Regions from separate parts of the Streptomyces sp. NPDC036815 genome, predicted to be linked through region 1. Evidence: riboswitches for the same ligand, from Rfam matches in the RefSeq annotation. Region 1 holds a riboswitch; the other holds the start of a gene.

The links. Region 1 has a riboswitch for glycine ahead of gcvP (aminomethyl-transferring glycine dehydrogenase). Riboswitches for the same ligand answer to the same signal wherever they lie in the genome.
Region 2: another riboswitch for glycine. It lies ahead of gcvT (glycine cleavage system aminomethyltransferase GcvT); the one in region 1 lies ahead of gcvP (aminomethyl-transferring glycine dehydrogenase).

The regions. Positions count from the first base shown of each region.
Region 1 is NZ_JBVJPW010000004.1:7,679-17,004, forward strand. Features, by position in the region: gene ACZ69I_RS10975 (bifunctional nuclease family protein) at 1-331, shown strand, start outside; gene ACZ69I_RS10980 (MerR family transcriptional regulator) at 500-1,114, shown strand; gene ACZ69I_RS10985 (DNA polymerase IV) at 1,184-2,695, shown strand; gene ACZ69I_RS10990 (PRC-barrel domain-containing protein) at 2,727-3,104, opposite strand; glycine riboswitch at 3,249-3,348, shown strand; gene gcvP (aminomethyl-transferring glycine dehydrogenase) at 3,536-6,424, shown strand; gene ACZ69I_RS11000 (DUF5999 family protein) at 6,535-6,741, opposite strand; gene ACZ69I_RS11005 (hypothetical protein) at 7,047-7,631, opposite strand; gene ACZ69I_RS11010 (glutamate-cysteine ligase family protein) at 8,115-9,326, shown strand, end outside.
Region 2 is NZ_JBVJPW010000021.1:40,447-49,772, reverse strand. Features, by position in the region: gene ACZ69I_RS31350 (enhanced serine sensitivity protein SseB C-terminal domain-containing protein) at 1-169, opposite strand, end outside; gene ACZ69I_RS31345 (enhanced serine sensitivity protein SseB) at 312-1,091, opposite strand; gene ACZ69I_RS31340 (AAA family ATPase) at 1,151-1,810, opposite strand; glycine riboswitch at 2,003-2,110, shown strand; glycine riboswitch at 2,111-2,224, shown strand; gene gcvT (glycine cleavage system aminomethyltransferase GcvT) at 2,260-3,393, shown strand; gene gcvH (glycine cleavage system protein GcvH) at 3,505-3,882, shown strand; gene glyA (serine hydroxymethyltransferase) at 3,906-5,168, shown strand; gene ACZ69I_RS31320 (L-serine ammonia-lyase) at 5,351-6,736, shown strand; gene ACZ69I_RS31315 (alpha/beta hydrolase) at 6,746-8,332, opposite strand; gene ACZ69I_RS31310 (EF-hand domain-containing protein) at 8,587-8,799, shown strand; gene ACZ69I_RS31305 (ABC transporter ATP-binding protein) at 8,907-9,326, opposite strand, start outside.

The DNA.
Region 1 (9,326 bases):
GGGCATGGCACCCGCACGGCCGCTGACCCACGACCTGTTCAAGGACGTGCTGGAAGCGGTGGGCCAGGAGCTCTCCGAAGTGCGCATCACCGACCTGCGGGAAGGGGTCTTCTACGCGGAGCTGGTGTTCGCCAGTGGTGTCGAGGTGAGCGCGCGGCCGTCCGACGCCATAGCGCTGGCGCTGCGCACCGGGACGCCGATCTTCGGCAGCGACGGTGTCCTCGACGACGCCGGCATCGCGATCCCGGACGAGCAGGAGGACGAGGTGGAGAAGTTCCGCGAGTTCCTCGATCAGATCTCGCCCGAGGACTTCGGTACCAACAGCCAGTGAGCCGCTTCCAGCGGCCCGCGTCGGACCATTCGGCTAGCCTTTCCCCGCGGTGCGATACGGGAAACCACTCTCAGGGTGATATCACTCGGCGTGCCGAGTGTGGCGATCGTTGACGAGCCCCTGGCGACTGCCTACCGTCGAGAAGGCAGGTCAAGGAGGGAGGTCGGCGTGAGAAGCAGCGGCGACGGTACGGCGGTGGACGGTGGTTACCCGCTCCACGGCGGTGCCTCCGATCACTCTCCGAATCGACCGATGGCGGTCCAGGGGAGCGGGGACGCGACGTCCGGACACGAGCAGATCGGCTACCGCGGTCCCACCGCGTGCGCGGCCGCGGGCATCACCTACCGACAGCTCGACTACTGGGCCCGTACCGGTCTGGTCGAGCCCAGTGTGCGCGCCGCGGGCGGCTCGGGGACACAGCGGCTGTACAGCTTCCGCGACGTGGTCGTCCTGAAGATCGTGAAGCGGTTCCTCGACACCGGTGTGTCGCTGCAGAACATCCGGACGACGGTCCAGCACCTGCGGGAGCGCGGGTTCCGGGACCTGGAGCGGATGACGCTGATGAGCGACGGGGCGACCGTCTACGAATGCACGTCGTCCAGCGAGGTCCACGACCTGCTCCAGGGCGGTCAGGGGGTCTTCGGGATCGCCGTGGGCGTCGTCTGGCGCGATGTCGAGGCCGCGCTGTCCCAGCTGCACGGGGAGCGTGTCGACACCGGCGAGACCCTCATCGGGCACAACCCGGCCGACGAACTGGCCAGGCGCCGCAACAAGGCCGTCTGAGCACGTCCCGCACCGGCTCCAGGGCCCTGCGACGCCGCGTTGTCAGTGGCATAGGGCAGCATCAGAGCTGTGAGAAGCGCGCCGACGATCCTGCATCTGGACATGGATGCCTTCTACGCGTCCGCGGAGCAGGCCGCGAAGCCGAGTCTGCGCGGAAAAGCCGTGGTGGTGGGCGGTCTGGGGCCGCGGGGTGTGGTCGCCACCGCTTCGTATGAGGCGCGTCGTTTCGGCGTGCACTCGGCGATGCCCATGGGGCAGGCGCGGCGGCTCGCGCCGAACGCCGCCTATCTCGTGCCGCGCTTCGGGCTGTATCGCGAGGTCAGCGAGCAGGTGATGGGGCTGCTGCGGCAGCTGTCGCCGCTCGTGGAGCCGCTCAGCCTGGATGAGGCCTTCGTGGATCTGGAGGCCGGCGGCGTCGCCGACGACGCGGAGACGGCGCGTGCGGTGGGGGAGCGGCTGCGGGCGGACATCAGGGCGGTGACCGGTCTTACCGGGTCGGTGGGGCTCGCCGTCTCCAAGATGCTGGCCAAGATCGCCTCCGAGGAGGCCAAGCCGGACGGACTCAGGCTGATAGCACCGGGGTCGGAGCGGGCGCTGCTCGGGCCCATGTCGGTGCGCATCCTGCCCGGGGTGGGGCCGGCCACGGGTGATCATCTGCGGCGGGCCGGCATCACCACGGTGGAGGAACTCGCCGAGGCGGGCGAGGACGAGCTCGTACGGCTCCTCGGGAAGGCGCACGGGGGCTCGCTGTACGGGATGGCGCTCGCGCACGACGAGCGGCCCGTGGTCGCCGAGCGGGACACGAAGTCGGTCAGTGTCGAGGACACGTACGACGTGGACATCCACGACCGGGTACGGGTGCGGGGCGAGGTCGCGCGGCTCGCCGAGCGGTGTGTGCAGCGGTTGCGGGCGGCGGGGCACTCGGGGCGGACCATCGTGCTGAAGGTGCGGCGGTTCGACTTCTCGACGCTGACGCGGTCCGAGACGCTGCGCGGACCCACGGACGACCCCGGGGTGGTGCGGGAGGCCGCCGCGCGGCTGCTTGAGTCGGTGGACACCACGGGCGGGGTACGGCTCCTCGGCGTGGGCGTATCGGGCCTCACGGACTACACGCAGGAGGACCTCTTCGCGCAGGCGCAGGCCCAGGCCGCCGAGGTCGAGGCGGAGGCGGCGTCGGCGGCGGCCGGGAGCGTCACGGAGGCGGAGCCCGAGGGCGCCGGGAGCGGGGACGGCGTGCCGGGGGAGCCGGTGCCGGGCGAGCAGGCGGGGGAGAGCGCCGAGGAGCCGGTGGCGCCGGCCGAGCGGCGGTGGTCGGCCGGTCACGACGTGCGCCATGCCGAGTACGGGCACGGGTGGGTGCAGGGGAGCGGTCTCGGGCGGGTGACGGTGCGCTTCGAGACGCCGTACTCGCCGCCTGGGCGGGTGCGGACGTTCCGGACGGAGGACCCGGACCTGGTGCCCGCCGAGCCGTTGCCGCTGGTCGCCGCGGAGGCACCGGAGGAGGCCGGGGAGGCGGGAACTGAGGCGGGGCTCGAGGAGGTGTCCAGAACGGCTCGCGCGCAGGTGGGGAATCAGGGCTGAGACGGGCCGGCCCGAAAGGGGCGGCGCCGGGTCAGGGGGAGTCCGTGCCAGCGATGCGGCCGAAGTCCTGGTCGGGTGGTGGGGACTGTGGTGGTGTCGTGTCCAGGCCGTAGTGGTGGTAGAGCTGGAGTTCCTGCTCGGGCGAGAGGTGGCGGCCGACTCCGAAGTCGGGGGCGTCCCTGATGAGGGCGCGGTCGAAGGGAATGCGCAGGGTGCCGTCCCCGACCAGCTCGCTCGGCTCCAGGGGCACGAAGGCGTCGCGGCTGAACAGGCCGGTGCGTATGGCCGCCCATTCCGGGGCGCCGGTGGCGTCGTCGAGGTACACCTCGTCGATGGTGCCGATCTTGGTCCCGTTTCGGTCGAACGCCTTGCGGCCGATCAGGTTGCGCGGATCGATGTCGGTCTGCACGGGCCCTCCAGCTGGTCGCGGCCTGACGAAATCGGGTGCAACTCATCCTTATTCGTTCGTAGTCACTACGAAAGAGCACTTCGGGGCAGGTGGCCACTCGAGGGATCGGCCATGGTCCTCGCTGGTAGGCTGGCTTCTGGCCGCTGACCCCGTGCGGGAGAGCTCTCCGGAACACACTTTCCGGGGGCGCCGAAGGAGCAAATCCTCCCCGGAATCTCTCAGGCACCCGTACCGCACGGACGAGGTCACTCTGGAAAGCAGGGCGGGCGTCGGGCGGGCACGTTCCGAACCCTTCCTCACCGACGGTGAAAGCAGCTCTGTCGAGAGACGGGACTGTGAAGCTCTCAGGTTGAGATGACAGAGGGGGAGGCCGTCCGGGTACCCGCGCCGTGGTACCCCTCGCAGGTCGTGCTGACCAGGAGGCCTCCGCAATGACTGCCACCAATCGCATCCCGCTCTCCGAGCTCGAGCAGGGCATCCCCTTCGAGCAGCGGCACATAGGGCCCGATGCGGAAGCGCGGGCCAAAATGCTCGCCCAGGTCGGGTACGGCTCGCTCGACGAGCTGACGGCCGCCGCGGTGCCGGATGTGATCAAGAACGCCGAGGCGCTGAACCTGCCCGGCGCCCGTTCCGAGGCCGAGGTGCTCGCCGAGCTGCGCTCGCTGGCCGACCGGAACCAGGTCCTCGACTCCATGATCGGGCTCGGGTACTACGGGACCTTCACCCCGCCGGTCATCCTGCGGAACGTGATGGAGAACCCCTCCTGGTACACCGCCTACACGCCGTACCAGCCCGAGATCTCGCAGGGGCGGCTCGAGGCGCTGCTCAACTTCCAGACCATGGTCGCCGAGCTGACGGGCCTGCCCACCTCCGGGGCCTCGCTCCTGGACGAGGGCACCGCCGCCGCTGAGGCCATGGCCCTCTCGCGCCGCATGGGCAAGGTCAAGAACGGCGCCTTCGTCGTCGACGCCGACACGCTGCCGCAGACCATCGCCGTGATCCGAACCCGTGCCGAGCCCACCGGCGTGGAGGTGGTCGTCGCCGATCTGAGCGAGGGCATTCCCGCCGAGGTGGCCGAGCGCGGCGTCGTCGGCGTCCTGGTGCAGTACCCGGGCGCCTCCGGTGCCGTACGCGACATCAAGCCGCTCATCGACCAGGCGCACGAGATCGGCGCCGTCGTCACCGTCGCCGCCGACCTGCTCGCCCTGACGCTGCTCACCTCGCCCGGCGAGCTCGGCGCCGACATCGCCGTCGGCACGACCCAGCGCTTCGGCGTGCCGATGGGCTTCGGCGGCCCGCACGCCGGTTACATGGCGGTCCGCGAGAAGTTCGCCCGCAGCCTGCCCGGACGGCTCGTCGGCGTCTCCGTCGACGCCGACGGCAACAAGGCCTACCGCCTCGCGCTGCAGACCCGTGAGCAGCACATCCGCCGCGAGAAGGCCACCAGCAACATCTGTACCGCTCAGGTGCTGCTCGCGGTCATGGCCGGAATGTACGCCGTCTACCACGGGCCCGACGGCCTGAAGTCGATCGCGCGGCGCACCCACCGGTACGCGACGCTGCTCGCGGCGGGCCTGACGGCCGGTGGCGTCGAGGTCGTCCACGGCGCGTACTTCGACACCCTGACCGTGCGCGTCGAGGGCAGGGCCGAGGAGCTCGTCCGTGCCGCCCGCGAGGGTGGCGTGAACATCCACCTGGTCGACGCCGACCACGTCTCCCTCGCCTGCGACGAGACCACCACGCGGGCACAACTGGCCGCCGTGTGGGGAGCGTTCGGGGTCGAGGCCGATGTCGAGGTGCTCGACGCCGACGTCGCGGACACGCTGCCCGCGGGCCTGCTGCGCCAGGACGACTACCTCGCCCACCCGGTCTTCCACCAGCACCGCTCGGAGACGGCGATGCTGCGCTACCTGCGCAAGCTCGCCGACCGTGACTACGCGCTCGACCGCGGCATGATCCCGCTGGGCTCCTGCACCATGAAGCTCAACGCGACCACCGAGATGGAGCCGGTCACCTGGCCCGAGTTCGGCTCGCTGCACCCCTTCGCCCCCGCCCAGCAGGCGCAGGGCTACCTCACGCTCATCCGTGAGCTCGAGGAGCGGCTCGCCGAGGTCACCGGGTACGACAAGGTCTCCCTGCAGCCCAACGCGGGTTCGCAGGGCGAGCTGGCCGGCCTGCTCGCCGTGCGCGGGTACCACCGCGCCAACGGCGACGAGCAGCGCACCGTCTGCCTCATCCCGTCGTCCGCGCACGGCACGAACGCCGCGAGCGCCGTCATGGCGGGCATGAAGGTCGTGGTCGTCAAGACCGCCGACGACGGCGAGATCGACGTCGAGGACCTGCGCGCCAAGATCGAGAAGCACCGTGACGAGCTGGCGGTGCTGATGATCACCTACCCCTCGACGCACGGCGTCTTCGAGGAGCACGTCGCCGACATCTGTGCCCAGGTGCACGAGGCGGGCGGCCAGGTGTACGTCGACGGCGCCAACCTCAACGCCCTGGTGGGCCTGGCCAAGCCGGGCCACTTCGGCGGCGACGTCTCGCACCTCAACCTGCACAAGACCTTCTGCATCCCGCACGGCGGCGGTGGCCCCGGCGTCGGTCCGGTCGGTGTGCGCGAGCACCTCGCGCCGTACCTGCCCAACCACCCGCTGCAGCCCGCCGCGGGGCCCGAGACCGGGGTCGGCCCGATCTCCGCGGCGCCCTGGGGCTCCGCCGGCATCCTGCCGATCTCCTGGTCGTACGTGCGCCTCATGGGCGGCGAGGGCCTCAAGCGGGCCACCCAGGTCGCGGTGCTCTCCGCCAACTACATCGCCAAGCGCCTCGAGCCGCACTTCCCGGTGCTCTACACCGGTCCCGGCGACCTCGTCGCGCACGAGTGCATCATCGATCTGCGGCCGCTCTCCAAGGAGACCGGCGTCAGCGTCGACGACATCGCCAAGCGGCTCATCGACTACGGCTTCCACGCGCCGACCATGTCCTTCCCGGTCGCCGGGACGCTGATGATCGAGCCGACGGAGAGTGAGGACCTGGGCGAGATCGACCGGTTCTGCGAGGCGATGACCGCCATCCGCCGGGAGATCGAGAAGGTCGGCTCCGGCGAGTGGGCCGCCGACGACAACCCGCTGCGGAACGCCCCGCACACCGCCGCCGCGCTGAGCGGTGAGTGGGAGCACGGGTACAGCCGCGAGGAGGCCGTCTTCCCGGCCGGTGTGGTGGCGTCGGACAAGTACTGGCCGCCGGTGCGCCGCATCGACCAGGCGTACGGCGACCGGAACCTGGTCTGCTCCTGCCCGCCGCTGGATGCGTACGAGGACTGATCACCGCGCTCGCACGGCGCGGGCATGCGGCGGGGCCGGTTCGGAGAGTTCTCTCCGGGCCGGCCCCTCGTCTTCTCCGTGGTGCGCTCGTGCGGCTGTGCCAGCGGTGCTCAGGCGGCCGTCATGACGTGATCGGTGCCCAGCGGTCGATGTGGGGCGATGATCTGGCCGTCCGGCAGCAGCTCACCGGTGTCCTCGAAGAGCAGGACGCCGTTGCACAGCAGGCTCCAGCCCTGTTCCGGGTGGCTCGCCATGAGGAGCGCGGCTTCCCGGTCGGCGGAGTCGGCTGTCGGGCACGGTGGTTGGTGCTGGCACATGGAAGGGTTCTTTCGCTGCGATGAGATGGCTGTGACGTCGGTCCTGTGGCTCGATGCGGTGTTCATAACCGCCCCCCGTTGTAGTCGGTCCGATCCCAGTGTTGCCCTCCGCGCGTCAATCCGCAGGGAATTTGCCGCAGCGGCTCCTACTGCTTAATGACGTATCACCCGCGCGGACGGTTCAGCCCAACTTGGCGCACTCTTCGGGTGGTTCGGGGTGGCCTGAGTGGGCTAGTCCACTCGGGTGGGCAGCGCTGTGCCCCGCTGCCGGGGGCGGCGGGGCACGGGAAGCGGACGGGGCGCTGTCAGGCGCGTGAGGTCAGCAGGGGTGCCGGTGTCAGGCGGTGGTTGAGCATCGGAAGGAGTTCGGCGACGCGGTGCGGGCGGTGGGCCGCGATGCCGGGTGGGGCGGGCGCCAGCGGAACGAGCAGGTCGGTGGCGGCCAGCGCGCCCTCGGCGCCGTCGTCCGTGCAGTCGCGGTGCAGCCAGAGAGTGAGCATGTAGAGCTCGGGCACGGAGAGCAGCCGGGGCTGGTACGGCATCGGCATCGCCTCGGCGTGCCGCAGGGCGCGTTCCGTGGAGGCGATGTACGGGCCCTCGAAGAAGTGCGAGAACGCCCACCCGTCCGGAGTCAGCATCGTCTCGGCCGCGGCGACGGCGCGCTCGCCGCAGCGGATGAGGAAGCGCCAGCCGGCGAGGCGGGTGGGCGAGGTGCCCTCGGGAGTGATGCGGTCCAACACGTGGACCGGCAGCGGGAGTTCCGGGCTCGCGGGCCCTTGTGCCGCACGGAGGGACGGGGTGCGGGCCTCGCGTACGGCGGTGGGGGAACCGAGTGCCGCGAGGACGCTGCGCAGGGCGGGCGCGGGAGCCGGGGGGACATGCAGCGGCATGGTGGGTCGCCTCTCTCATTCGACAGGCACGGTGGAACGGGGGCAGGTGCGTGACGGCGCTGTCAGCTCTGGGTCAGAGGGGCGGGGGCTGGGAACCGCGAGCGCCAACTCTCTGCCTAGATTGCGGAGTTTATACGAGGTGTGTTCGAGCGGTGTTTCAGCTAGAGGCACCGGATATTATTGGCAAGGCGTTAACGCGCCGTCCTTGTGAGACGTTTATCCCGATTTTTCGCGGGGCCTGCCTTCATGACCTCGGATTTCCCGCGGTACGCGGTCGGCCGATTCCTGTCGGTGCTTTTGACCAGGTGGTTCGGAACGGAATCTTCACTGTGCCGCATGCCTGGTGAATGTGCCGGACAGCAACCCCGCCGAGCCTAGCGGTCGGTGGCCCCGCGCGGGACGTTATCGATCACATTGCCTGGGCATCATCCCCCGTACACAGCGGCCGGACCCTTGGCTGCCCGTTCTAGGAGGGACGCTTCGATGGGGGAGAAGGTCGTGGCGGGCACGTTCGACCTGGCCGATCGGAACCACTACCGAGGCAAGCTCCGAGAGTGTCTCGCGGGACTGGAGCGATTGTTGGAGGAGGGGCGATTCGACCGGCCCAAGAATCTGATGGGCATGGAGATCGAGTTGAATCTCGCCGGCCCTGACGGGCTGCCGAGGATGTTGAATGCGCAGGTTCTCGAGCGCATCGCGAGCCGGGATTTCCAGACGGAACTCGGAATGTTCAACCTCGAAGTGAACATTGCTCCGCACCGGCTCGGCGGACGCGTACTCGACCGGCTCGCCGAAGAGCTGCGCACGGGTCTCAACTACGCCCACAGGAAAGCGAACGAGCTCGCCGCCGGCATTGTCATGATCGGAATTCTGCCGACGCTGAACCGTGCCGACCTGGTGTCCGCGAACCTCTCCGACGTCGACCGCTACACCCTCCTCAACGACCAGATCGTGGCGGCGCGCGGCGAGGACTTCGCCCTTGACATCCAGGGCGTGGAGCGGCTGACCTGCACCTCGGCGTCGATCGCGCCGGAAGCGGCGTGCACCTCCGTGCAGTTGCACCTGCAGGTCACGCCGGGCCGTTTCGCCGATGTGTGGAACGCGGCGCAGGCCGTCGCCGCGGCGCAGGTGGCCGTGGGGGCCAACGCGCCGTTCCTGTTCGGCCGTGAACTGTGGCGCGAGTCGCGGCCGCCGCTGTTCCTGCAGTCCACCGACACGCGCTCGCCCGAGCTGCAGGCGCAGGGCGTGCGGCCGCGCACCTGGTTCGGGGAGCGGTGGATCACCGGGCCGCTTGAGCTCTTCGAGGAGAACCTCCGGTACTTCCCCGCGCTGCTGCCGCTGATGGAGGAGGAGGACCCGCTCGGCGTCCTCGACGCGGGCGGCGTGCCGCGCCTCGGGGAACTCGTCCTGCACAACGGCACCGTGTACCGCTGGAACCGCCCGGTGTACGGCATCGCCGACGGCGTCCCGCACCTGCGGGTGGAGAACCGCGTACTGCCCGCGGGGCCCACCGTCACCGACGTCATCGCCAATGCGGCCTTCTACTACGGCCTGGTGCGGGCGCTCGCCGAGGAGTCGCGGCCGGTGTGGTCCCGGCTCCCCTTCGAGGCCGCCGCGCGCAACTTCGACGTCGCGTGCCGCCAGGGCATCGACGCCACGCTGCAGTGGCCGCGGCGCGGCAGGCTCGGCGGTGTC
Region 2 (9,326 bases), on a different contig from region 1:
AGAGCAGCATCCACACCTGGTCGGCGGCGAGGGCGCGCAGCAGCGCCTCATAGGCGTCGTAGCGCCCGGGCGTCACCTGGCGCAGCAGCTGCTCGACCTGCCCCCCGGCGCCCGAGCCAGCTCGTGCAGGGGAGACCCCATCGCCCGCGGCCGTGCCCGACGCACTCACCCGTAACCGCCCCTTCGCTTCGTGCCCGACTACCCGAGAACCCGTCGTACCCGAGAACCCGTCGCCGGGCACGGACGTGCCCCGACCGGGTCATGGAACCAGCTTAAGCGGCGATCCGGGCCCGGACTTGACGTACGACACCTCAGGCCCCGCGGTGGTAGAACGGCCGCACCCGGGCGCGCAGCCAGTCGCCCACCGGGTCCTGTGCCACGTCGAGGAGTACCAGGTTCACCGGCCACGGGGCCGGCACCTGGCCGAGGGCGCGGCCCAGGGCCTCCATGGGGAGGTCGCGGGCGTTGCCGTCCCAGGTGGACAGCTCGACGCCGACGAAGAGCGTCGGCTCGTCGGTCTCGACGGAGGCCAGGCAGCGGCGGGCGGTGCGGACGACCCCGGCCGCCTCGAACTCCCGGGCCGCGGCGGCCAGGAAGTCCACCGGGTCGTGCTGCCAGTCCGGCTCGTACAGCTTCACCCGGCCGCCGGTGGCGGGCCCGTCCAGCTCGGAGCGGCCGGCCCGGCAGAGCTCGGCGACGGCGGGCGGCGGCAGCGGGACGCCGACGGTGCCGTCCGGGTTCAGCGCGATGCCCAGCTGCGGCGGGAGGCCGCGGGCGAACTCCACGGCGGGCGCCACGGTGTGGCCCATCCGGTCCGCCGCCTCGCCCAGGGCCTGGCGGAACTGCTGTGCGGAGCTGAAGACGGGGACGTACGCCTGACCCTCGATCTCCAGGGTCGGCAGGTCCAGGGTGCCGCTGTCGGGGCCGCCGCCGCTCGGCAGCGGGATCCACACCTGGCTGCGGCCGAGAACCTCCACGATCCGGCCGCCCGCCGCGGCGGGGGCGCCGAGCGAGGCCGCCAGGACCTCCTCCAGTTCGTTGCCCGGCCATCCACCGTAGGGATGGGCGTGTGCCTGCGCCGGAAAGTCCATCTGTCCAACCCCTGCTCGCGACCGCTCTGCCTGCGGCTCGAACCCTAACGCCGGGGCGCTCAGCGGTCGAAGGCGATCCCCCGCAGGACCTGCGCCGCCGCCCGGTCGAGGAGCACCGCCGAGCCGCAGCCGCGCGGCAGCTCGCCGCGCTCGGCGGCGCCGACGAGGCGGCCGACCGTCCTGCGGTGGCGCGCGAAGGCGTACCGCGAGACGCCGCGGCCGCGCTCGTGCTGGCCCTGGAGCGCCGTCTCCACCGGCACGTCGAGGAGCAGCAGGTGCAGGGCCGCGCCGCGCCGGGCGGCCTCGCGGGCGAGCCAGTGGCGCACCCAGGCCTGGGTGCCGCAGTCGTGCACGACGACGCTCACCCCCGAGCGCAGGGTGCGGCGCAGTCCCGCGTAGTGCGCGAGGCGGACCAGGGGGCGGTAGAGCGCGTACGGCAGCAGGCGCGGCATGCGGCGGGCCCAGCGGTCGCGGGTGTCCTGGGAGTCGATGCGCGGCCCGGTGACGGCCTGCCGCATCAGGGTCGACTTTCCGCCGCCGGGCAGCCCGGAGACGACGACCAGGTCGCCCGCGCCGAAGGTGAGGCGGCGCGGGCTGTGGCCGGCCCGTCCGCGGAGGTCGCGGACGACGGCCACGGGAAGCGGGCCGCAGCTCTCCGCGGCCGGGGCGGCGGGCTGCTCCGGCAGCGCCACCGCCGCGGTCGCCACCCCGGTGGTCATGGCGTGGACACTGGTCCTGCTGCGCACCGTGATCGGCCTCCCCATAGCGGTCACGTACTGCTTCCCCAGCAAGTGTAAAGAGAAGGTAATGCGGCACAAGCGGGTCCGGGCCGCGGGATCCGTGGCCGGTCACGGGTCCCCCCGGACAGGGTCGCGTGCAATGATGTGCCCGCCAACTCCATACCGGCCGTTTGAATCCGCGCGGGAGAGTCCCCGGAACCAGCCAGTGCTGGCTGCCCGGGGCGCCGAAGGAGCAAGTCCCTCCCTTGAATCTCTCAGGCCCCGTACCGCGCGGGCGAGGCACATCTGAAAAGCGGGCCGCCCCGGCGGTCCCACCCAAGGTGCAAGCCGAGCGTCTCGGACACCGAGACACTTCCGGCGAACCTCTCAGGTTCCGATGACAGATGGGGAGGATCGACCTCGCCCGTCATGCCCTGGGAGTTCCTTTCATGAGCACTGCCCCCCGTCTGACCGCCCTCGACGCCGTGCATCGGTCTCTCGGCGCGACCATGACCGATTTCGCGGGCTGGGACATGCCGCTGCGGTACGCCAGCGAGCGCGACGAGCACAACGCGGTACGCACCAAGGCCGGCCTCTTCGACCTGTCGCACATGGGCGAGATCACGGTCACCGGACCCGAGGCCGCCGACTTCCTGAACTTCGCGCTGGTCGGCAACATCGGCTCCGTCGGCGTCGGCCGCGCCCGCTACACGATGATCGTCGCCGAGGACGGCGGCATCCTGGACGACCTGATCGTCTACCGGCTCGGTGCGGCCGGGGCCCCCGAGTACATGGTCGTCGCCAACGCCTCCAACGCGCAGGTCGTGCTCGACGCGCTGACCGCCCGCGCCGACGGCTTCGACGCCGAGGTCCGCGACGACCGGGACGCGTACGCCCTGCTCGCCGTCCAGGGCCCGGAGTCCTCCGGCATCCTGAAGTCGCTGACCGACGCGGACCTGGACAACCTGAAGTACTACGCGGGCCTGCCCGGCACCGTCGCGGGCGTCCCCGCCCTCATCGCCCGCACGGGCTACACCGGTGAGGACGGCTTCGAGCTCTTCGTCTCCCCCGGTGACGCGGAGAAGCTGTGGGGCGCGCTGATGGAGGCGGGCACGCCCGTCGGCCTGGTCCCGGCCGGCCTCTCCTGCCGCGACACGCTGCGCCTGGAGGCGGGCATGCCGCTGTACGGGCACGAGCTGACCGCCGGGCTGACGCCGTTCGACGCCGGGCTCGGCCGGGTGGTCAAATTCGAGAAGACGTCGCAGTCGGAGGCCTTCGTGGGCCGCGCCGCCCTCGCGGCCGCCGGCGAGCGTGCCGAGACCGCCCCGCCGCGCAAGCTCGTCGGCCTGATCGCCGAGGGCCGCCGCGTCCCGCGCGCGGGCTTCCCCGTGGTCCTGGACGGCAAGGTCATCGGCGAGGTCACCTCCGGCGCCCCGTCCCCGACGCTGGGCAAGCCGATCGCGATGGCGTACGTCGACGCGGAGCACGCGGCGCCGGGCACCCCGGGCGTGGGCGTGGACATCCGCGGCAGCCACGAGCCGTACGAGGTCGTGGCCCTGCCGTTCTACAAGCGACAGAAGTGACGCTCGTAGCGTTGTCCCCGCGGTGGGACCGGCGGCCGGCGCCCCGGACGTGATCCCCCGCACATCAGTCCCGTTCCGCAGCACCCACCCGCGTACAGGAGAATTCAGGTCATGAGCAACCCCCAGCAGCTGCGTTACAGCAAGGAGCACGAGTGGCTCTCGGCCACCGAGGACGGCGTGGCGACGGTCGGCATCACGGAGCACGCGGCCAACGCGCTCGGTGACGTCGTCTTCGCCCAGCTCCCCGCGGTCGGTGACACGGTGACCGCGGGCGAGTCCTGCGGCGAGCTGGAGTCGACCAAGTCGGTCAGCGACCTCTACGCCCCGGTGACCGGCGAGATCGTGGCCGCCAACCAGGACGTCGTCGAAGACCCCTCACTGGTCAACTCCGCCCCGTTCGAGGGCGGTTGGCTGTTCAAGGTGCGCATCTCGGGCGAGCCGGACGAGCTGATGTCCGCCGACGAGTACACCGCATTCACCGCCGGCTGACCCATACCGATAGGGATCGTGTGATGTCGCTTCTGAACACCCCCCTCCACGAGCTCGACCCGGACGTCGCCGCCGCCGTCGACGCCGAGCTCCACCGCCAGCAGTCCACCCTGGAAATGATCGCCTCGGAGAACTTCGCTCCGGTCGCCGTCATGGAGGCCCAGGGCACCGTCCTCACCAACAAGTACGCCGAGGGCTACCCCGGCCGCCGCTACTACGGCGGCTGCGAGCACGTGGACGTGACCGAGCGACTCGCGATCGACCGGGTCAAGGACCTGTTCGGCGCCGAGTACGCGAACGTCCAGCCGCACTCCGGCGCCTCCGCCAACCAGGCCGCCCTCTTCGCGATCGCCCAGCCCGGAGACACGATCCTCGGCCTGGACCTGGCGCACGGCGGCCACCTCACCCACGGCATGCGCCTGAACTTCTCCGGCAAGCAGTTCAACGTGGTCGCCTACCACGTGGACGAGGCCGGTCTGGTCGACATGGCCGAGGTCGAGCGCCTGGCCAAGGAGAACAGCCCCAAGGTGATCATCGCGGGCTGGTCCGCCTACCCGCGTCAGCTGGACTTCGCCGAGTTCCGCCGGATCGCCGACGAGGTCGGCGCGAAGCTGTGGGTCGACATGGCGCACTTCGCCGGGCTCGTCGCCGCCGGTCTGCACCCGAACCCGGTGCCGTACGCGGACGTGGTCACCTCCACCACGCACAAGACGCTCGGCGGCCCGCGCGGCGGCATCATCCTGGCCCGCGACAAGGAGTTCGCGAAGAAGCTGAACTCCGCGGTCTTCCCCGGCTTCCAGGGCGGCCCCCTGGAGCACGTGATCGCCGCGAAGGCCGTCTCCTTCAAGGTCGCCGCGTCCGAGGAGTTCAAGGAGCGCCAGCAGCGCACCCTGGACGGCGCCCGCATCCTGGCCGAGCGCCTGGTGCGGGACGACGCCAAGGCCGCCGGTGTCGGCGTGGCCTCCGGCGGCACGGACGTGCACCTGGTCCTGGTGGACCTGCGCGACTCCGAGCTCGACGGCCAGCAGGCCGAGGACCGCCTCCACGAGGTCGGCATCACGGTCAACCGCAACGCGGTCCCGAACGACCCGCGCCCCCCGATGGTCACCTCGGGCCTGCGGATCGGCACGCCCGCGCTCGCGACCCGCGGGTTCGGCGAGGAGGACTTCCGCGAGGTCGCCGACATCATCGCCGAGGCCCTCAAGCCGGGCTTCGACGCGGCCGCGCTCAAGACCCGTGTGACGGCCCTGGCCGACAAGCACCCCCTGTACGCGGGTCTGAAGTAATTTCGTACGCTTTTGTTCGTACGTACGAAACGCCGGGGCACCCTGCACACTGGAGAGTGAGCAGGGTGCCCCGCACCCTGTACCGGGTACCGCGCCGCGCGCTCCCGTAGTTCCTGCACCGCCTTGTACTTCTGCATCACCCGGCAGACAACGGCGTCTACCAACCACCATTGGAGTTTTCCGTGGCCATCTCGGTCTTCGACCTGTTCTCGATCGGCATCGGCCCGTCCAGCTCCCACACGGTCGGTCCGATGCGCGCCGCCCGCATGTTCGCCGGACGCCTCAAGAACGAGGGCCTGATGGCCCACACCGCGGCGATACGGGCCGAGCTGTACGGCTCGCTCGGCGCGACCGGCCACGGGCACGGCACCCCTAAGGCCGTCCTGCTCGGCCTGGAGGGCGAGTCGCCCCGCACGGTGAACGTGGAGAGCGCCGACGGCCGCGTCGAGGAGATCAAGAGCAGCGGCCGCATCAACCTGCTCGGCATGCACGAGATCGACTTCGACTTCGACGAGGACCTGATCCTGCACCGCCGCAAGGCCCTGCCCTACCACGCCAACGGCATGACGGTCTTCGCGTACGACCGTGAGGGCGCCCTCGTCCTGGAGAAGACGTACTACTCCGTGGGCGGCGGCTTCGTGGTCGACGAGACCGTGCTCCAGCAGGAGGGCGCGGCGGGCGAGAACCCGATCGTGCCGGACGACACCGTCCTCAAGCACCCCTTCCGCACCGGCGACGAGCTGCTCCGCCTCACGGAGGAGACCGGCCTGTCCATCTCCGCGCTCATGCTGGAGAACGAGAAGGCCTGGCGCACGGAGGAGGAGATCCGCGAGGGCCTCCTGGACATCTGGCGCGTCATGCAGGCCTGCGTCTCGCGCGGCATGTCCCGCGAGGGCATCCTGCCCGGCGGCCTGAAGGTCCGCCGCCGCGCCGCGAACTCCGCCCGCCAGCTGCGCGCCGAGGGCGACCCGCAGGCCCGCGCCATGGAGTGGATCACCCTCTACGCGATGGCCGTGAACGAGGAGAACGCGGCGGGCGGCCGCGTCGTGACCGCCCCGACGAACGGCGCCGCGGGCATCATCCCCGCCGTCCTGCACTACTACATGAACTTCGTGCCCGGCGCGGACGAGGACGGCGTCGTCCGCTTCCTCCTCGCGGCCGGCGCGATCGGCATGCTCTTCAAGGAGAACGCCTCCATCTCCGGCGCCGAGGTCGGCTGCCAGGGCGAGGTCGGCTCCGCCTGCTCGATGGCGGCGGGCGCGCTCGCCGAGGTCATGGGCGGCTCCCCCTCCAAAGTGGAGAACGCCGCCGAGATCGGCATGGAGCACAACCTCGGCCTGACCTGCGACCCGGTCGGCGGCCTCGTCCAGATCCCGTGCATCGAGCGCAACGGCATGGCGGCGGTCAAGGCCGTCACCGCCGCGAAGATGGCGATGCGGGGCGACGGCTCCCACAAGGTCTCCCTGGACAAGGTCATCAAGACCATGAAGGACACGGGCGCCGACATGAGCGTCAAGTACAAGGAGACCGCGCGGGGCGGGCTCGCGGTGAACATCATCGAGTGCTGAGCGCACGGACTAACAGCGCTTGCGCGGGCGGACGGGTTTCAGGTCGATGAGGTAGCGGTCGACGGCGTGTGTGACGCAGGTGTTGCTGCGGCCGTACGCGGTGTGGCCGACGCCGTCGTACGTCAGGAGCATGCCGCCCGGGAACTGTCCGGCGAGGCTCTCCGCCTCCTCGTAGGGGGTGGCGGGGTCGCCGGTGGTGCCGACCACCAGGACCGGCGGCACGCCGGGTGCGGCGACCCGGTGCGGGCGTCGGTCGCTGTTTCTGCCTGTGGGCCAGTTCTTGCAGGTCAGCTCGTCGATGACGCTTGACGTGCCGTATCGGCCCGCGGCCTTTTCGGCGGGGCCCAGGGCCTTCCAGTAGGGGCCCGCGGTGTGCGGGTGCGGCACGTCGAGGCAGCTGACGGCGATGATCGCGTCGTCGTCGTTCTCGGTGGCGGCGCGGGCGCGGGCCCCTCGGTGGGCGTCCGTGTCCTGGTCCCCCGACTCCGCCATGCGGGACAGCTCCGTCGCGTCGCCGTCGTACGCCGCGCCCAGCGCCTGTGACAGCTCCTCCCAGTCGTCCTCCGGGCTGTACATCGCGCCGGTGACGACGTCGAGCAGCGTCCTCGCGTCGACGTCGTACGCGTCCTCGTCGCTCACCGGCAGCGGCTCGCGCGCCGCCCGCTCGTACAGCTCCTCGATCAGCGTCGATATCTCAGCCGGGTCCGAGCCGGGGCAGCCGTCGCCCACGACGTCGCCGCAGGACTCCGCGTACTCCTCGACCGCCCGGCGGAACCCCCTGCCCTGGCTCAGCGCGCGCTGCCGCCAGTCCAGGGACGGGTCGACCGCGCCGTCGAGGACGAGCGCCCGGACGCGGTGCGGGAACTGTTCGGCGTACGCGGTGCCGAGGCTCGTGCCGTACGACCAGCCGAGGTAGGTGAGCTTCCGGTCGGCGAGGGCGGCCCGCAGGACGTCAAGGTCGCGGGCCGCGTCCTCGGTGCCGACGTGGGGCAGGACGCCGCGGCTGCCCCGCGCGCAGGCGGCGGCCTGGTCGTCGGCGTCGGCCAGGGCGCGGGCCCGGTCCGCGGCGGTGCGGGGCGCTATCGGCTCGGGGCCTTCGTCGTCGTCCTCCACGTCCTCGGTCTCCGCGCACGTGACCGCGGGGACGCTGCCGCCCACGCCCCGCGGGTCGAAGGAGACGATGTCGAAGCGGGCGCGCACAGCACCGCTGAACACCTCGCCGCCGTCCGACTTCAGATCGCTCACGCCGGAGGCGCCCGGGCCACCGGGGTTGTAGACGAGCGAGCCGACGCGGTCGTCCGGATCGGCGGTCGCCGCCTTCGCCACGGGCAGCACGAAAGTCCTGCCGTTCTCCGGGTGGGCGTAGTCCATGGGGACGGTGAGGCGCGCGCAGCGCAGGTCGCCGCACTTCTTCCAGGCCAGCTTCTGCCCGTAGAACCGCTGGAGTTCGGGGCGCTCGGCGGCGTCCGGAGAGGGGCCGCCCGATGCGGTGCAGCCGGTGAGGGGGACGGCGATGAGGGAGACGGCGGTGAGGGTGGCCAGGGCGGGGACGAGGGTGCGGGGGCGGGCGCGTCGGCGCGGGTCGGTGGGGTTCAACGGGGCGCTCCCAGGGTCGGTCCGGGCCGGGGCGCCCGGGTCGTACCGAGGCGGCGGACCTCGCCTCGCACTGGGAGACGCGCGCGGCGCCCGCCCCGCTCCGCCGTCCCGCGAAAAGCCACGGTGGCGCAGCTCACCCCGCCCGCCACGAGCGGGACCAAAGCGCTGGCCACGGGTGCGTACTCCTGTCACCGCGGGCCGGAGCGGCCGCTACCCTAACCCCGTCAGTAGTGCACCAAGAAGGGGTGGATCCGGTGGCGGACATCGAGGAAGCGCGCAAGACGTTCGAGCAGTTCGACGCGGACGGCGACGGCTTCATCACGGCGGCCGAGTGGAAGAGCGCCATGGCCAGGATGGGCGACTTCTACCAGACCGAGGCGGTGGCCGAAGCCGTGATCGGCACGAAGGACACCGACGCGGACAAGCGTCTCTCCTTCGACGAGTTCTGGGCGAGCCTGAACAAGTAGTCGGCGAGCCGGCGGTGGAGCCGGACGAGGAAGGGGCCCGGAGCGTGTGACGCTCCGGGCCCCTTCCTCTGCTCTCTTCCCTCTGTCTGTCGTCTGCTCGCGCCGGGTCAGCGGCGGGTGCGGACGCTCCAGCGGCCGTCCCTGCGCTCCAGACGTACGGGGTGGTCGAAGCACGTGCCGACCTGGTCGCCGGTGAGGACGTCCGCGACGGCTCCGGAGGCGAGCGCGCGTCCGTCGCGCAGGAGCAGCGCGTGCGTGGTGCCGGTGGGCAGCTCCTCCAGGTGGTGCGTGACCAGGACGGTGGCGAGCTCCGGGTGGGCCTCGCGCAGGGTGTCCAGGCTGTCGAGGAGGCTCTCGCGCCCGGCGAGGTCGAGGCCGGTGGCCGGCTCGTCGAGCAGGACCAGGCGGGGGCTCGGCATCAGGGAGCGCGCGATCAGGGTGCGGCCCCGCTCGCCCTGGGACAGCGTGGGCCAGCGCGCGTCCGCCCGGTGCGCGAGGCCAAGGAGGGTGATCAGCCGGTCGGCCCG